2 regions of the Rathayibacter tritici genome follow, and region 1 is predicted to be linked to the other one. Evidence: predicted binding sites of a transcription regulator. Region 1 holds the regulator's gene; the other holds the start of a gene.

Region 1 (6,205 bases):
TTCCGCACGGCCAAGACGGTGTTCCTGGCGACCGGCGAGAACTTCCCCGACGCCCTCTCCGGAGCGACGGCCGCCGGCTACGCGAACAGCCCCCTCTTCGCCGTGCAGCCGACCTGCGTGCCCGCCGCTGTGCTGAACGACATCAAGGCCAGCGGAGCGACGCGCGTCGTCCTCCTCGGCGGCCCCGGCACCCTGTCGGACGCCGTCGCGAAGCTCACCCCCTGCGGCTGAGCCGTCCTGCACCACCGCGAGGGCCCTCCTCCTGCTCCGGCACGGGGAGGGCCCTCCGTCGTCCCCGCCGGGCTCTGGCCTGACGGCTCGGACGGTCGGATACGCTGGGTCGGATGGAGAGCACCACCCGGCACGCGGAACCCGCGCGTGCCGTGCTCGAGGAATCCGGGAAAGAAGGTCGGGACGTGAGCATCCGCCGCTCCAACTTCGAGGGCCAGCCGCAGGTCACCTACGCGGCCGTCGGCGGCACCCTTGCGCCGGACCTGCTCGAGTACCCGCCTGACGGCTTCACCGCCGAGCGCTTCGAGGCGCGCCTGGGTTCCGGCGACGAGCGCTTTGCGATCACCACCGCCTCCCTGATGACCTGGGGCGTCCAGCGCGGCAGCGGTATCGAGGTGACCGGTATCACCAGCGGCAGCGGCGTGCAGTACACCGGCGTCAACTTCGACTCCGCGGGCACCCCGATCGACCTGGTCAGCCGACCGACCGAGGAGCATTTCGCCCCCGACGGCACCCCCTACATCACCGCCGGCGTAACCGCCGTGCTGCGGGTGAGGCTCCTCGGCCGGGTCTTCGACGCTCCGGTCCGCGTCGTGTACGTCGTCGACGAGCCCGACCAGGTCGGCTTCGCCTACGGCACCCTCGAGGGCCACCCTGAGAGCGGCGAGGAGTCGTTCGTCGTCGAGAAGCGCGCCGACGACTCCGTCTGGCTCGTCATCCGCGTCTTCTCGCGCCCCTCCACCCGCCTGTACCGCCTGGGTGCGCCCGTGTTGCGTGCCGTGCAGAAGCGCCAGGTTGCGAAGTACCTCCGCGCGCTGCTCCCCGCGCGCGTCAGCTGACGTGGGGAGCGCCCTCCCGATCGCCGACCCCGCCCCGCCGGACGGCGGTCTGCCCGCATCCGTCGCCGACGGCGTCGAGGACCGCGACCTCGGCCTGTACGTGCACGTACCGTTCTGCCGGGTCCGCTGCGGCTACTGCGACTTCAACACCTACACCGCGACGGAGCTCCGGGGGGCGAAGAAGCAGGACTACGCCGACGAGGCGATCACCGAAATGGCCCTCGGCGCCGGAGTTCTTGCGCGTGCGGGCCTGCCCCACCGCCCAGCCCGCACGGTCTTCTTCGGCGGAGGGACACCCACGCTCCTGCCCGCGGGCGATCTGGTGCGGATGCTGGCCGGCCTGCGCTCCCACTTCGGCCTCGCCGCCGATGCCGAAGTGACGACGGAGGCGAACCCCGACTCCGTCGACGCCGCGTACCTGCGGGCGCTGGCCGAGGCCGGCTTCACGCGGGTGAGTTTCGGGATGCAGTCGGCCGTGCCGCACGTGCTCGCCACTCTCGAGCGCACCCACGACCCGGAGCGGGTGCCGCTCGTGGTCGAGTGGGCGCGGGAGGCCGGCCTGCAGGTCAGCCTCGACCTCATCTACGGCACGCCGGGGGAGTCGCTGGCCGACTGGGAGCGCTCGCTCGACTCCGCGCTTGCCAACCGGCCGGACCACTTTTCGGCCTATGCGCTGATCGTCGAGGACGGCACGAAGCTCGCCCGGCAGATCCGCCGCGGCGAGGTCGCGACCCCGGACGACGACCTGACCGCCGACATGTACGAGCTCGCGGACGCGCGCCTGGCCGCGGCGGGCTACTCCTGGTACGAGGTCAGCAATTGGGCGCGGGACGACGCGCACCGCTCGCGGCACAACCTCTCCTACTGGCTCGGCCACGACTGGTGGGGGATCGGTCCGGGGGCGCACAGCCACGTCGGTGGCGTGCGCTGGTGGAATGTGAAGCACCCCGCGGCCTATGCCGACCGGCTGAGCGCGGGCGCGTCACCGGCTGCCGGGCGCGAAACGCTCGACGCGAGCACGCGGCAGGTGGAGGACGTACTGCTGCGATCTCGTCTGGCCGACGGCCTGCCGATCGCCTCGATCCACCCGGAGCGGCGGAGCGACGTGGCGGGTCTCATCGCCGATGGCCTGATCGACGGCCGGGCCGCACTGCAGGGCCGCGTGGTGCTGACGCTGCGCGGCCGGCTGCTGGCCGACGCGGTGGTGCGCCGTCTCACCGACGGCTGAGGCCGCCCCGAACCCGCCGCTATTTGAAGAACGGGATGCTGAGCGGGTACGTGTAGTACTCACCCGCGCTAGCCCGCACCGAGGCGATGATCGCGAACACGATCACCAGGATCGGCACCACGATGAACACGATGAAGCCGACCAGCACGAAGGACAGGATCGTCCCGGCCACGTACGCGATCAGCATGGTGAGCTGGAAGTTCAGTGCCGACTTCGCGTGCGCCTCCAGGAACGGTCCGCGGCCCTTGAAGACCAGGAAGACGATCAGCGACGGCAAGAAGTTGAAGAAGATGCCGATCACGTGCGTGAGGACGGCCCAGGTCTTCTCGTCCGCGGGGTTCAGCTGTGCAGCCGGTGTGCCGTAGGCGGGGGGCGGGGGAGGGGTGGCCGACATGATGGTCTCCGTTCCGACGTCGGCGCCGGGCATCCCCGAGCGCTCGGCGTCCATCGTGGCATGCGGCGGCCGCGTCCGCACGTGGCAGCGCGGGCTGTGCTTCCGCAGGGACGACGATGCTCCTCCACAGGCCGCTCAGAGGGCCGAACCCGGCCGATACCGGCGCAACCTCGTCCCGTCGTCTGTCACCCGGTTATGATTGGCACTCAGAGTTGCGGAGTGCCAGGCTCCGCGCGGCGCGCGCGCCGCAGACGGTCGTGCCCGCGGGCACTCGGAGTCCGGCGGGAGGTCGGTCGTATGGTGACGGAGCGCGGTCTCCAGGTCCTGCGCGTGATCGTGCAGGACTACGTCGCACACCGAGAGCCGGTCGGCTCCAAGTCGATCGTCGAGCGGCACGCGTTCGGTGTCTCGGCCGCGACCATCCGCAACGAGATGGCCCAGCTCGAGGAGGAGGAGCTGATCGCCGCTCCGCACACCTCCTCCGGCCGCGTCCCGACCGACAAGGGCTATCGCCTCTTCGTCGACCAGCTCGCCGACCTGCGACCGCTCACCTCAGCCCAGCGGCAGGCGATCGAGACCTTCCTCGGTCAGAGCCCGGACCTCGACGAGGTGCTGGTCAAGACCGTGCGCCTGCTCTCGCAGCTCACCAACAGCGTCGCGCTCGTGCAGTATCCGTCGTTCGGAGCCGCGCGGCTGCGCCACGTGGAGCTCGTCGCCCTCGCTCCGCGCCGGCTCCTGTCGGTGCTGATCACCGACACGGGCCGGGTCGACCAGCGCGTGCTCGAGACCCCGGAGGACATCGACGACGCGCTCCTGGGCGAGATCCGCGCCAAGCTCAACACGGCCGTGCTCGGCCTCGGCCTTCAGCAGGCGGCCGAGACGCTCGGCTCGGTCGCCGAGCGGTTCAGCCCGGAGCGGGCTCCCATGCTGGCGCCGATCGTGCAGACCCTGCTCGAGCAGGTCGGTGCCAACCGTCAGGACCGCCTGGTGATGGCCGGCGCCGCCAACCTCGTCCGCACCGAGGAGGACTTCTCGGGCAGCATTTACCCGGTGCTCGAGGCGATCGAGGAGCAGGTGGAGCTGTTGCGCCTGTTCGCCGAGATGACGCCTGATCCCCGAGGCATTTCGGTGCGCATCGGCCGCGAAAACGCGCCGTTCGGCCTGCAGGAGACCTCCGTGCTCACCAGCGGTTACAACACCGGGGGCGGCCAGGTCTCGCGCCTGGGCGTGCTCGGCCCGATCCGGATGGACTACTCCGGGAACATCACGGCGGTGCGCGCCGTCGCCCGCTACCTCTCCCGCCTCCTCGGCGAGGAGTAGGCCAGACCTCCCGGCCCCGCCGGTTCCCTCGGGCGCGCAGTGCCCGCCCCATCGACCCACGAACGAAGGACGAAGCCACCTGTGGCCGATCACTACGAAGTGCTGGGCGTCGACCGCGACGCCTCCGCCGACGAGATCAAGAAGGCGTACCGCCGACTCGCCCGCGAGCTGCACCCCGACGTCAACCCGAGCAGCGACGCCTCCGAGCGCTTCAAGCTCGTCACGCACGCCTACGACGTCCTGAGCGACGAGCAGCAGCGGGCGCAGTACGACCGCGGCCCGCAGGAGGGCTTCGGCGGTGGCGGTCAAGGCTTCGGCGGCTTCGGCGACATCTTCGAGACCTTCTTCGGACAGGGCGCGCAGGGCTCGTCCCGCGGGCCGCGCTCCCGCCGCGAGCGTGGGCAGGATGCCCTCTTGCGGGTGGAGGTTTCGCTCGACGAGGTCGTCTTCGGCGCGCACCGCGACCTCGAGGTGGACACCGCTGTGCTCTGCGAGACCTGCCAGGGCTCGTGCTGCCAGCCCGGCACCTCGCCGGTCACCTGCGACATCTGCCACGGCTCCGGTCAGATCCAGCGCACGGTCCGCTCGCTCCTGGGCAACGTGATGACCGCCAGCCCCTGTGGCACCTGCCGCGGCTACGGCACCGTCATCGCGACGCCCTGCTCCACCTGCCAGGGCCAGGGCCGCGTCCGCGCGCGCCGCACCATCCCCGTCGACGTCCCCGCGGGTGTCGACACAGGACTGCGCCTACAGATGCCCGGCAGTGGCGAGGTCGGCCCGGCCGGCGGCCCCAACGGCGACCTCTATCTCGAGATCAAGGTCAAGCACCACGACGTCTTCAGCCGCAACGGCGACGACCTGCTCTGCACCCTGGAGGTGCAGATGACGGACGCGATCCTCGGGTCGACCGCGTCGCTCAAAGCCCTCGACGGCGACATCGAGATCGAGATCAAGCCGGGTACGCAGAGCACCGAGATCGTCACCATCAAGGGCCGCGGAGTGACGCGGCTGCGCGGCAGCGGACGCGGCGATCTGCGCATCGGCATCCAGGTCGTCACCCCGACGAAGCTGGGGCACCGCGAGCGGGAGCTGGTCCAGGAGCTCGCCAAGCACTACAAGCCGCAGAAGCCCGCGCTGACGCACTTCCAGCAGGGCCTGTTCTCCAAGCTCCGCGACCGCTTCCTCGGCTGAGCCGTGGCGCACCACTACATCGACGAATCGCTAGACTCCGCAGGTTTCCTCGTCGGCGGTCGGCTGGCGCTCACCGGAGCGGAGGCGCGGCACGCGGCGACCGTCAGCCGGATCCGCGCGGGCGAGAGTGTGCGGGTCGGCGACGGGCGCGGCCTGGTCGCGACCGCGGTGGTGGAGAGCGCCGAGGCGGCGCGAGTGGTGCTCGTGGTCGAGTCGGTTCAGGAGTCGCCGGTGCCGTCACCGCGCCTGGTGCTCGTTCAGGCGCTCGCGAAGGGCGACCGCGACGAACTCGCCGTGCAGGCCGCGACCGAACTCGGGGTCGACGAGGTCGTGCCGTGGCAGGCCGCGCGCTGCATCTCGCGCTGGTCGGGTGCGAAGTCGGGTACGAAGGAGGAGAAGGGGCGGGAGCGCTGGCGTGCCGTCGTGCGCGAGGCGAGCAAGCAGTCGCTGCGCCCCCGGGTGCCCGAGGTCGCACCGCTGGAGCACATCCGCGCTCTCGTCGCCCGGGCGGCGACCGCGCGCGTGCTGGTGCTCGAGCCCTCGGCCGAGGCCCGACTCTCCCAGGTGGTCCCCGACGGGCGGGATCTGGTGCTCGTCGTCGGCCCGGAGGGGGGCATCGCGCCGGAGGAGCTGCGGCAGCTCGCGGAGGCGGGCGCCGAGGCCGTCGCGCTCGGCGGCTCCGTTCTGCGCACCTCGACGGCGGGGCCCGCTGCGATCGCTGTCCTCTCGGCTCGCCTGGGCCGCTGGTGATGCTCCGGCACGACTGGAGTACTCCTGCTCTGCTCGAGTACTCCTGCTCTGCTCGAGTGCTCCTCCACAGGCCCTTGGCAGGCTCGGACGAGCGTGCCGTGGGCGAACGCGGCACCCGCTCCGCTCGGCCCCCGTTTAAGATGACTGCATGAGCGAACCCACCGTCTTCACGCGCATTGTTCAGGGCGAGATCCCGGCCAATGTGATGTTCGAGAACGAGCGCATCCTTGCGATCACGGACATCGAGCCGAA
Region 2 (6,205 bases), 1.0 Mb from region 1:
GGACCCGGACCGGCCAACATGACCAGCGACGGCGTGTTCATCGGCGAGAACATGGTCGCCCGGACCAGCCCGCCCGTCGCGGCTGACGGAACTCCGACGCCGAGTGTCCCCGATACGTCCACCGGCACCGTCGACATCCGCGTCTACCTCGACTACCTCTGCCCCTACTGCGGCCAGTTCGAGATGACCAACGGCGACCAGATCAAGGAGTGGGTGACCAGCGGAGCGGCCACGGTCGAGATCCACCCGATCGCCATCCTCACCACCCGCTCCAACGGCACCAAGTTCTCGGAGCGCTCGGCGAACGCGGCGGCCTGCGTGGCCGATCGTTCGCCGAACTCCTTCTTCGGCTTTAATTCGCTGATGTTCGCCCATCAGCCGCAGGAGGGGACCGACGGACTCTCCGACGCGCAGATGAAGGACTACGCGGCGCAGGCTGGAGTCGAAGACACGGCGAGCGTGAACAGCTGTATCGACGACCAGAGCTTCGTGAGCTGGGTCCGTGCCGCGACCGAGCGCGCCACCTCCGGCCCGCTGCCCGGAACCGACATTCCCGCCGTCACCGCCACTCCGATGGTGCTGGTCAACGGCAAGGCCTACTCCGGCTCGCTGTCCGACCCCGACGCGTTCAGTTCGTTCGTGCTGTCGGCCGCTGCCGACTCCTACTCGTCGGCGTCGCCCGGGCCGTCCTCCCCCGACAGCCCCGCGCCGAGCGAGACGCCGGCGTCCAGCGATGCTCCGGCGCCCAGCGAGGCTCCGGCGCCCAGCGAGAATCCGGCGCCCAGCGAGAATCCGGCATCGACGGAGGCGCCCGCGTCCCCTGAGCCGGCCCCGGCTCCCGCGGGCTGAGCCCCGGCTTCCGCGGGCTGAGCCCGGCTGCCGCGGGATGAGCACCGGCTGCCGCAGGCTGAGCACCGAAGCGAAGGCCCCGACCGCATCGAGCGGTCGGGGCCTTCGCTGTTCGTGAGCCGACGACGGGACTTGAACCCGTAACCGCCCGATTACAAGTCGGGTGCGCTACCAGTTGCGCCACGTCGGCAGGTGCGCTCTCGCGCATGGACACCCTACCGCGGCCCCCGGACCGGCCAAGATTCAGGCACGCGGACGTTCAGGCACGCGGACGCTCAGGGCTCGAGGACGCTGAGGTGCCGCTCGGCGGGAGTGGGACGCTTGGGTCCGCCGATCTTGCCGTCGGGTCGGCCGACGTAGAGCCAGCCGAGCAGCTCCTCGCCCTTCTCGAGGCGGTGCGCCTTCCGCACGGCTGTGGCGCGAGTGTACGAGCCGGTGCGCCAGAAGACGCCCCAGCCCGCCTCGTCCAGCAGGAGGCTCAGGAGGTGGGCGACGCCGGAGGCGACGGCCTCCTGCTCCCACGCCGGCACCTTCGACTTCTTGACGCTGACCACGACGGCCAGGAGCAGGGAGGCGCGGTGGGTCTTCTCGATGTACCGACGCGCATCCTTCTTCGCTCCGGAGGCGACAGCGAAGCTGCGGCCCACCCGGTCTCGGGCGGCACCCCGGATCTCGATGACCCGCCACGGCCGCAACGAGCTGTGGTCGGCGAGACGCGACGCCGCTGAAACGAACGCCGCGATCTCGTCGTGCCCCGGGGCCTCCTGCGTCACCTTCGAGCGTGATCGACGCGCGAGCACGGCCTCGAGCACGGGGGAGGAGGGCATGCTCACTCGCCCTCGGCCTGGAAGTTCAGCGCGATCGAGTTCATGCAGTAGCGGTCGCCGGTGGGCGTGCCGAAGCCATCGGGGAACACATGTCCCAGGTGGGACCCGCAGTTCGCGCACCGAACCTCCGTGCGGACCATGCCCAGGGTGCTGTCCTCGATCAGCTGGACCGCGTCGGGGTTCACCGACTCGTAGAAACTCGGCCAGCCGCAGCCGGAGTCGAACTTGGTGCCGCTCTTGAAGAGCTCAGCGTCGCACGCGGCGCAGGCGTAGAGACCGGAGCGGTGCTCGTCGAGCAGCTCGCCGGTCCAGGGGCGCTCGGTGGCTGCTTCGCGCAGGACCGCGTACTGCTCGCGGTCGAGCTCCTCGCGCCATTCGGCGTCGGTCTTGTTCACGGAATACGACGACATGGGTCTCCCTTGGAATTCTCGCCAGTGTACGGGGGCGGTGCTGCCCTCCTCCTGATCCAACCCACGGCACTGGGGGTGCATTCCGCCTCGGGGAGGCTGTGCAGAAGACTCCCGAGGGTGGTGCCGCGACACGCTCGATCCGGATCGGAGCGCCTGCGCGGCAGCGACCGCGCACCTCCCTACCCTGGGGAGATGAGCAGCACGACGGATCCGGGGATGGGCACCGGTCTCAACGAGCGCGACCTCCGGGTGCTTGCGTTCGAGCGTGAATGGGGCGTCCGATCAGGCGATAAGGACGACGCTATCCGCTCCCAGTTCGGCCTGTCGGCCGCCCGCTACTATCAGGTGCTCAGTGCAGTGCTCGCCTCTCCGGCCGCTCTCGCGTACGACCCGATGCTCGTCACGCGGCTGCACCGCATCCGCGACCAGCGTGCCGGCGCTCGCGCCGCGCGACGCCTCGGGCGCCTCGAGTAGACGAGCTGCTCGAGTCCACCAACGGAAGGCCGGCCGTACCCCCGATGTCGAATACGAAACCGAGCGACCGCTTCGACGAGATCCCGGCGACGGAGGCGCGCGTCGGCGCTCATCGGCGCCCGCCGGCCCCGCACGCCCGTGCCATCGCTCTCGCCTGGGCGGCGCTGGCGACCGGTGTGATCGTGCTCCTGGGATTCATCGGGCTGCTGGTCATCGACGACCGGGTTCAGTTCACCGACGTCTTCACCCCTCCGAGCGCGTCAGTCGAGGCCACCCCGACCGTCGCAGCCACCACCGACCCCGACGTCGCCGTCGCCGTCCTGAACGGTACGGTCGCTGTCGGACTCGCGGCCGGCGCGGGAGACGCCCTGACGTCCGCGGGCTGGAGTGTTCCGACCGTCGCCAACGCTGATACCGAGGACCTCGAGACGACGACGGTCTATTACACGGATCCCGCCCTCGAGGGAGCGGCCCGCGGAATCATCGACTCGCTGGGCACCGGCACCGCCCTGCTCTCGCAGGACTTCGTCGAGACAGGCGCCGTCGTCGTGGTGCTCGGGGCCGATTACGCCGCCGCACAGGGCTGACCCGTTCCCACTGTTACGGGCACGTTTCCTCCGTGTTGAATCTCGGGCAACTCTTTCCGTCGGGGTACCTGTGGGCGCGTCAGCGCGGCGATCGTCGGATTAGTATTCCTGACCAGGCACCAGCATGTCGCTTGTGCCGTGGGCATCACAGCACTGGGGAGTACAGAGATGGCGAACGGAACCGTCAAGTGGTTCAACGCTGAAAAGGGCTACGGCTTCATCACGGTCGACGGCGGCGGACAGGACGTCTTCGTCCACTACTCCGCGATCGACATGTCGGGATACAAGGTCCTCGAAGAGGGTCAGCAGGTCGCCTTCGAGGTCGGCACCGGGTCGAAGGGTCCGCAGGCCGAATCGGTTCGCCCGGTCTAGCCGCCGAGCCTCTGGGGAGCCGTCGTCCGCCTCGCGCGGGCGGCGGCTCCTTCGTGTCGGAGCCTGCGCCAGGTCGCTTGCACTCCTCCACCGTGAGTGCCAGAATCGATCTTGGCACTCGCCCCAGCCGAGTGCCAGCACAGACATTTCACGACGTCCGGGAGGGACGAGAAACACACATGGCCAAGATCATTGCTTTTGACGAAGAAGCCCGCCGCGGCCTCGAGCGTGGACTCAACACTCTGGCCGACGCGGTCAAGGTGACCCTCGGCCCGCGCGGCCGCAACGTTGTCCTCGAGAAGAAGTGGGGTGCCCCCACCATCACGAACGACGGCGTCTCCATCGCGAAGGAGATCGAGCTCGACGAGCCGTACGAGAAGATCGGCGCCGAGCTCGTCAAGGAGGTCGCCAAGAAGACCGATGACGTCGCCGGTGACGGAACCACCACCGCGACCGTTCTCGCCCAGGCTCTAGTGCGCGAGGGCCTTCGCAATGTCGCCGCCGGCGCCGACCCGATCAGCCTGAAGAAGGGGATCGAGAAGGCCGTCAAGGCCGTCACAGCCGAGCTCGTCGCCGGCGCGAAGGCCATCGAGACCAAGGACGAGATCGCGGCGACCGCCTCCATCTCCGCCGCGGACCCCGAGATCGGCGCGATCATCGCCGAGGCGATCGACAAGGTCGGCAAGGAAGGCGTCGTCACCGTCGAGGAGTCGAACACCTTCGGCACCGAGCTCGAGCTCACCGAGGGCATGCGCTTCGACAAGGGCTACCTGTCGCAGTACTTCGTGACCGACCCCGACCGCCAGGAGGCGGTGTTCGAGGATCCCTACATCCTCATCGTCAACTCCAAGGTCTCGAACATCAAGGACCTCCTCCCCGTCGTCGACAAGGTGATCCAGGCGGGCAAGCAGCTGCTGATCATCGCCGAGGACGTCGATGGTGAGGCGCTGGCGACCCTGGTCGTCAACAAGATCCGCGGCATCTTCAAGTCCGTCGCCGTGAAGGCCCCGGGCTTCGGCGACCGTCGCAAGGCGCAGCTCCAGGACATCGCGATCCTTACCGGCGGCCAGGTCATCTCCGAGGAGGTCGGTCTCAAGCTCGAGAACGTCACCCTCGATCTGCTCGGTTCGGCCCGCAAGGTCGTCATCACCAAGGACGAGACCACGATCGTCGAGGGTGCCGGCGACGCCGAGGCCATCGCCGGCCGTGTCGCGCAGATCCGCGGCGAGATCGAGAACACCGACAGCGACTACGACCGCGAGAAGCTCCAGGAGCGCCTCGCGAAGCTCGCCGGCGGAGTCGCGGTCATCAAGGCCGGAGCGGCGACCGAGGTCGAGCTCAAGGAGCGCAAGCACCGCATCGAGGATGCCGTCCGTAACGCGAAGGCCGCCGTGGAGGAGGGCATCGTCGCCGGTGGTGGCGTCGCGCTCATCCAGGCCGGCAAGCTCGCCTTCGAGAAGCTCGAGCTCGCAGGAGACGAGGCGACCGGCGCGAACATCGTGCGCGTTGCCATCGACGCTCCGCTCAAGCAGATCGCGCTGAACGCTGGTCTCGAGCCGGGCGTCGTGGCGGCCAAGGTCCGTGAGCTGCAGACCGGTTGGGGCCTCAACGCCGCGACCGGCGAGTACGTCGACCTGATCGCCGCGGGCATCATCGACCCGGTCAAGGTCACTCGCTCCGCTCTGCAGAACGCGGCGTCGATCGCCGGTCTCTTCCTCACCACGGAGGCCGTCGTCGCCGACAAGCCCGAGAAGAACCCGGTCGCAGCGGGCGGCGACCCCACCGGCGGCATGGACTTCTGAGTCCAGCCCCACCACGCAGAAGGCGGTTCCCCTCCGGGGGAGCCGCCTTTTGCGTGTGCGGGTCGTGCGCGAGTCTTGGGCTCGCGGGATCGCGTTCGGCTCGCGGAATCCGTCGATTCCCGCGAGCCGGAGGTGTTTCCGCGAGCCCGAGGTTGCGGCGGGCCGGACGCCGGACGAGGCGGGTCAGACGGAGGCGGGGGAGGTCTCGCCGTTGTGGCCGACGGTCAGCAGCGGCAGAGCCACGCGGAGGGTCGCGCCTCCGCCCGGAGTCTCGACGACATCGACGCGGCCCTTGTGCGCGGCCACAATCGAGGACACGATCGCCAGGCCCAGGCCGCTGCCGCCGGTCTCGCGGGTCCGTGAGGTGTCCGCGCGCCAGAAGCGCTGGAAGATCTTTTCGCGGATCTGCGGCGGGATGCCCTCGCCGTGGTCGATGACCTCGAGGAGCGCGAGGCGCCGTGAGCGGTCCACGGCAACGCCGATTTCGATCGGAGTGTCCTCGGGTGTGTAGCGGACAGCGTTGCCGATCAAGTTGGTGAGGACCTGGCGGATCTTGTTCTCCTCGGCCATCACCATCGCGGGGACGCCCGGCTCCTCCGGGGGCGCCGCGGTACCGGCGGCGATCTCCTCGGCATTGACCCAGCGCGGGCGACGGCGGAAGCGCGCGAGCCGCGCGCCGGCCGCTGCAATCGGGCCGGTGAGGCCCGGGTTCGTCAGCTCCATCGTCTGGGTGGCGGAGGCACCGACGTCACCAGACTCGAGCGCCGGAGTCTCAACGGGGGTGTCGTCTCGGGTCTCGACGCCGAAGTCGCGGTCGGGCCAGGAGGCCATCGCGTCCATCGCTGCGTCTCGCGCGAGCGGCATCAGGTCGACCGGAGCGAGCG

The links. The regulator HrcA, encoded in region 1, represses chaperone genes, less so after heat shock. The targets are predictions, from matches to a motif close to TTNGCACTCGNNNNNNNCGAGTGCNAA.
Region 2: groL (chaperonin GroEL) is a predicted target of HrcA. The motif match lies at 3,631-3,657, and genes of this name have one in related genera.

Annotation. Positions count from the first base shown of each region.
Region 1 is NZ_CP015515.1:1,814,488-1,820,692, reverse strand. Features, by position in the region: gene A6122_RS08325 (cell wall-binding repeat-containing protein) at 1-231, shown strand, start outside; gene A6122_RS08320 (DUF1990 family protein) at 417-1,070, shown strand; gene hemW (radical SAM family heme chaperone HemW) at 1,072-2,298, shown strand; gene A6122_RS08310 (DUF4870 domain-containing protein) at 2,318-2,746, opposite strand; gene hrcA (heat-inducible transcriptional repressor HrcA) at 2,990-4,012, shown strand; gene dnaJ (molecular chaperone DnaJ) at 4,094-5,203, shown strand; gene A6122_RS08295 (16S rRNA (uracil(1498)-N(3))-methyltransferase) at 5,207-5,953, shown strand; gene A6122_RS08290 (HIT domain-containing protein) at 6,102-6,205, shown strand, end outside.
Region 2 is NZ_CP015515.1:802,903-809,107, forward strand. Features, by position in the region: gene A6122_RS03785 (DsbA family protein) at 1-849, shown strand, start outside; tRNA gene A6122_RS03790 (tRNA-Thr) at 967-1,039, opposite strand; gene A6122_RS03795 (nitroreductase family protein) at 1,125-1,676, opposite strand; gene msrB (peptide-methionine (R)-S-oxide reductase MsrB) at 1,679-2,086, opposite strand; gene A6122_RS03805 (DUF3263 domain-containing protein) at 2,279-2,560, shown strand; gene A6122_RS03810 (LytR C-terminal domain-containing protein) at 2,605-3,147, shown strand; gene A6122_RS03815 (cold-shock protein) at 3,316-3,519, shown strand; gene groL (chaperonin GroEL) at 3,699-5,321, shown strand; gene A6122_RS03825 (sensor histidine kinase) at 5,505-6,205, opposite strand, start outside.